2 regions of the uncultured Alteromonas sp. genome follow, and region 2 is predicted to be linked to the other one. Evidence: predicted binding sites of a transcription regulator. Region 2 holds the regulator's gene; the other holds the start of a gene.

Region 1 (2,415 bases), on a different contig from region 2:
ATAACACCCGATAACACAATGCGAATCGGCTCGCATCTTGATGACACAGTGCATATTTAAAAAGTATTAAGACTGACTTGGGAATAGTGTGTTGCGTTTTTGGCTTACTGGCTGCTATGTCTTGTTCCCCATCGCCAAACAGGTCGTCTTGTATCGACTCTGAATTTTGCCAGATAATATTTTCGGGGGGGATAGCTTGCGCCAAACATTCTCTTGCTGCAATGCGCCACTCATCGTACCCAGGCACCGAAGTGATTGTAATTGTTTTCATCTTGATCTTACTGCTAATCCTACTTCAGTTAGGCGCCGAATAACTCAAACTGCTTCGGCTGTTTGAACTGCAACTCAAAATTATTACTATCGAGTAAGTGAATAGCAGGTGAGTAATCACTTACGCTAATGAAAGGTTTCAGCTTTTGTAATGGCAGACGCAATTTCGTGAGATCCATCCAGCTAAGCTTTGTATAACGACGAATCGCCAGAATTTTTTGTACGGTGCGTGCACCAAGACCTGGCACTCTTAACAACATGAGTTTGTCGGCTTTATTTAAATCAATGGGAAACACATGACGATTGCGCAATGCCCACGCTAGTTTAGGATCGTGGTCCATATCAAGCATGTCATCGTGCACGATTTCGTCAAGCGTAAATCCATAGAAACGCAGTAGCCAATCAGCTTGATAAAGACGATGCTCTCGCACCAAAGGCGCAGGTTTCAAAGGCAAAACTTCTGATGCATCAGGTATTGGCGAGAACGCAGAATAATAAACTCGGCGCAGCTTTTGTTGGCTATAAAGTTGAACACTCGCTCCCAAGATGGTTTTATCATTTGAGCCATCGGCTCCTATAATCATTTGAGTGGACTGCCCGCCAGGGGCAAAACGAGGAGGACGTTTGCCTGTATGCGTTTTATCTACTTTATGCTCAGTAATTTTGTCTTTCAGGGTATTCATCGCGCTATGAATAGCGCCGAGATCTTTTTCGGGCGCGTATTGATTTAATGAAGGCTGGGTAGGCATTTCTACATTAATACTAAGCCTGTCAGCGTATAAACCTGCTTCGGCCTGAAGTTCAGGCGATGCATTGGGAATGGTTTTAAGATGAATATACCCCTTAAATCCGTGATCGATACGTAAGGATTTGGCAATACGCACCATGCTTTCCATTGTAAGGTCTGGCGAACCGACAATGCCTGAACTAAGAAATAAACCTTCGATATAGTTACGCTTATAAAAATTCAGTGTTAGCTCAACCGTTTCTTTGACCGTGAAACGGGCACGTTGAACACTACTCGATACTCTATTGATGCAATAGTGACAATCGTAAATACAGTAGTTTGTCATGAGTATCTTCAGTAAAGAAACACACCGTCCATCAGGAGTAAAACTGTGGCATATACCCATTCCGCCAGTAAGAGAACCAATACCAGTTTTATCAGTTTTACCTGCCTTTCGTTTACCTGCCGAACCGCTTGCACAGGAAGCGTCATACTTGGCTGCATCTGAGAGAATTTCGAGTTTTTGAATCAGTTTGTCATGCATTGCAAATTGTCACTTTCTCTAAGCAAATACACAAAATCAGCGGGTTCGGTAATAAAATACGAAAATAGAAGTGTGTATTTATAGGTGGTTTTTAGATTACAAAGCCGTTATATCATGTATAAATATACAGTACAAATGCATTCTGCTATCACAAAATAAAGGGGTGTAGCGTTGAGCCATTGTGGCCCATCCCCTATGCCTACCATAAAAAAAGGCCACTTAAATTAAGTGGCCTGAAGTGCCTCCAAAGTACGAGGAGGAGGCAACGCTTGGGTAAACGGGAGAGTTAACCGTTACGTTTCAACAAATAGTAAAATACAGGGGTAAGAATTAAGCCGAACACGGTAACCCCTATCATGCCTGAGAATACCGCTACGCCCATGGCTTGACGCATTTCTGCACCCGCACCAGTGGAAAGCACCATAGGTAACACACCCATAATGAAAGCAATCGATGTCATCAGGATGGGGCGAAGACGCAACTTGCTGGCCTCTTTAATGGCTGATAGTGCGTCCATACCCTTGTCTTGTAGTTCTTTGGCAAATTCCACAATCAGAATGGCATTTTTAGTAGCAAGCCCCACCAACACAATTAAGCCAATTTGGGTAAATATGTTGTTGTCGCCGCCATAAATCACCACACCAATTAATGCGCTTAGCAAGGTCATGGGAACAATTAATATAATAGCCAGTGGTAAGCGTAAGCTTTCATACTGTGCCGCCAACACTAAGAACACCAACAGTACGACTAACGGGAAAATAAAGGCCGACGCATTACCTGCCAATATTTGCTGATAGGTTAGCTCGGTCCACTCGTAGGTCATGCCTAGCGGAAGCGTTTCATCAAGAATTTGCTCAATCGCGGCTTTGGCTTG
Region 2 (2,415 bases):
TAAAGATAACCGATGCAGGATTATCACAAGCCGCGTCGGTGGACGGTATATGTGATCAGCTAATTACTATTAATGCAGACTCAGATGAGCAGCCGGAATTAGCGTGTACGAATTATGATGATGAGCTGATTGTTTATGACTTTTCTGGTGAGGCGCTTACCGAGAGCTTGCGTGCGAGCATACCTGCAGATATCTCTAATATTCAAGCTGATGTAACTACTGAACAAAACCAGAATCTTATTGGCGTTAGCCATAATACAGCCGATTTCTCACTTAACATTTATAGCCATCTTGTTAGCTTTGGAACCGATGGCTTTGTAAGGTGGCGCGGTCCTGCGTTTGCAAGTCGGCAAGGTCAAGATTACGGAAATTTGAAAGTGCGCAAAGCTGATTCAGGGAACCTTGAAATACAAACGTCTACCTATTCTAGCGCTATATGGGTGCATTAGTAGACGTTTGCAGAGAGCTCTACTAAGGTAGGGCTCTTTTTTTATGGCAAGTGTTCGAAGCATGTAAATAGCATCCAATGCTTGTCATTTCCTTTTAGGTGTATATACTTACAGGAACTGTATAGACAGACAGGTCTTTTATGCGCCCACTCACAGCAAGACAAACAGAAGTTCTCGAGCTTATAAAAACAACGATGCTCGAAACTGGCATGCCGCCTACCCGTGCAGAAATTGCCCGTCATTTAGGTTTTCGTTCTGCGAATGCCGCTGAAGAACATTTAAAAGCGTTGGCCCGTAAAGGCGTCATCGAAATCCTTCCAGGCACTTCTCGTGGTATTAAGTTGAATATTCCACTTGAAGATGAAACCCCTGAAGAAGAAGGTCTTCCTCTTATTGGCCGAGTGGCTGCGGGCGAGCCGATTCTAGCGCAAGAGCATATAGAGTCTCATTATAAGGTCGACCCTGCCCTGTTTCAGCCTCACGCTGACTTCTTACTTCGTGTAAGCGGTATGAGTATGAAAGACATTGGTATACTTGATGGTGACTTGCTAGCCGTGCATCGTACTACGGATGTCCATAATGGGCAGGTGGTAGTGGCACGTGTCGATGAAGACGTTACTGTTAAACGCCTTGAAAAGCGTGGCCGCGAAGTATTACTTCACGCTGAAAATGATGAATTTTCACCTATTAAAGTCGACTTAGCGTCAGAGCCTTTCTCCATTGAAGGGATTGCCGTTGGTGTTATTCGAAATGCTGACTGGATGTAACCTTTTAGCTATTTAGTAAAGAAAGCGGCTTATAGGCCGCTTTTTTGTATGTTTACCATACCTTGCTTACACAATAATCGTATTTAAGCCTAAGAAATCTCTTAAAAGCCACCAGATACCGCTCCCACATATTTTCTTCTATTTATGTCACCCTTTTCAGTGCTAGCTAGCGCTATTTTTGTCACCTATTTTGTTTGAAAAACAATCAAAATTACGCAACTAGCTTTTGATTATAAGAAACTTATTGGCAGCTTCTATTTGCCTATCTCGTTCAAAATGAGCGTTTCAAACAAGCTCACTAATTACCGCTACAGCATCCATACGCTGTTGTATGTGTCATTTCTCTTACATACAACTTTTGATTAAAAATTCAACGCTGCAATTGTTTTTTCTTAGAAAAGACTAGACTTGTGCGTTTTATTGAGCAATTCTTATACTGTATTTAACAAAATAATAACAATAGATGTAACTTTGGTTTACAACTAAGGCTAGATAGTTAAGTTAAAAGTTGGATTTCGGGTATCAGTTGCCAGAAGCGCAGCGCAACCAGTGCGTCAATGCTTCTGTTATAACGGAGGTGTTGAGTGAAACGAGTAACGACACAAGCGGCGACACAAGTGACAAAGTGGCTTTACGGGCTTCCACTTTTGCTTACCTCGCCACTACTGTTTGCTGATGCAGCAACGGGCGAAGGCTCTTCCATAAATTTGCGCCGAGGCGCAACAGACATAAGTGGTCAAGTTTACGACCTGCATATGTTGATGTTCTTTATCTGTATCGCAATTGCTGTTGCGGTTTTCGGGGTTATGTTTGCCTCCATGTACTTGCACCGTAAATCCAGAGGCGCTAAGCCCGCTCACTTCCATGAAAATGTAAAAGTGGAAATTGCATGGACGGTCGTGCCTTTCATCATTCTTATTCTTATGGCTATTCCTGCCGCTAAAACCCTTATAGCGATGGAAGATACCAGCGAACCCGATCTTACCGTTGTCGTTACTGGTTCCCAGTGGAAGTGGCACTACCGGTATATGGACAGGGACGTTGAGTTCTATTCGTTAATGGCGACGCAGCGAGAGCAAATTGAAAACAAATTCGAAAAAGGCGCGAACTATCTGTTGGAGGTCGACCGTCCGTTGGTCATCCCCACAGGGCAAAAAGTGCGCTTTCTTATTACTTCTGATGACGTTATACACTCGTGG

What was found. The regulator LexA, encoded in region 2, represses DNA repair genes until DNA is damaged. The targets are predictions, from matches to a motif close to TACTGTATNNNNATACAGTA.
Region 1: a site for LexA is predicted at 1,654-1,673, ahead of AAC006_RS14015 (putative DNA modification/repair radical SAM protein). Genes of this name have one in related genera too.

Annotation. Positions count from the first base shown of each region.
Region 1 covers NZ_CAXBMP010000018.1:40,820-43,234, forward strand. Annotated here, with positions in the region: gene AAC006_RS14010 (TIGR03915 family putative DNA repair protein) at 1-271, opposite strand, end outside; gene AAC006_RS14015 (putative DNA modification/repair radical SAM protein) at 300-1,541, opposite strand; gene AAC006_RS14020 (multidrug efflux RND transporter permease subunit) at 1,828-2,415, opposite strand, start outside.
Region 2 covers NZ_CAXBMP010000004.1:37,418-39,832, forward strand. Annotated here, with positions in the region: gene AAC006_RS04485 (VCBS repeat-containing protein) at 1-449, shown strand, start outside; gene lexA (transcriptional repressor LexA) at 590-1,216, shown strand; gene coxB (cytochrome c oxidase subunit II) at 1,864-2,415, shown strand, end outside.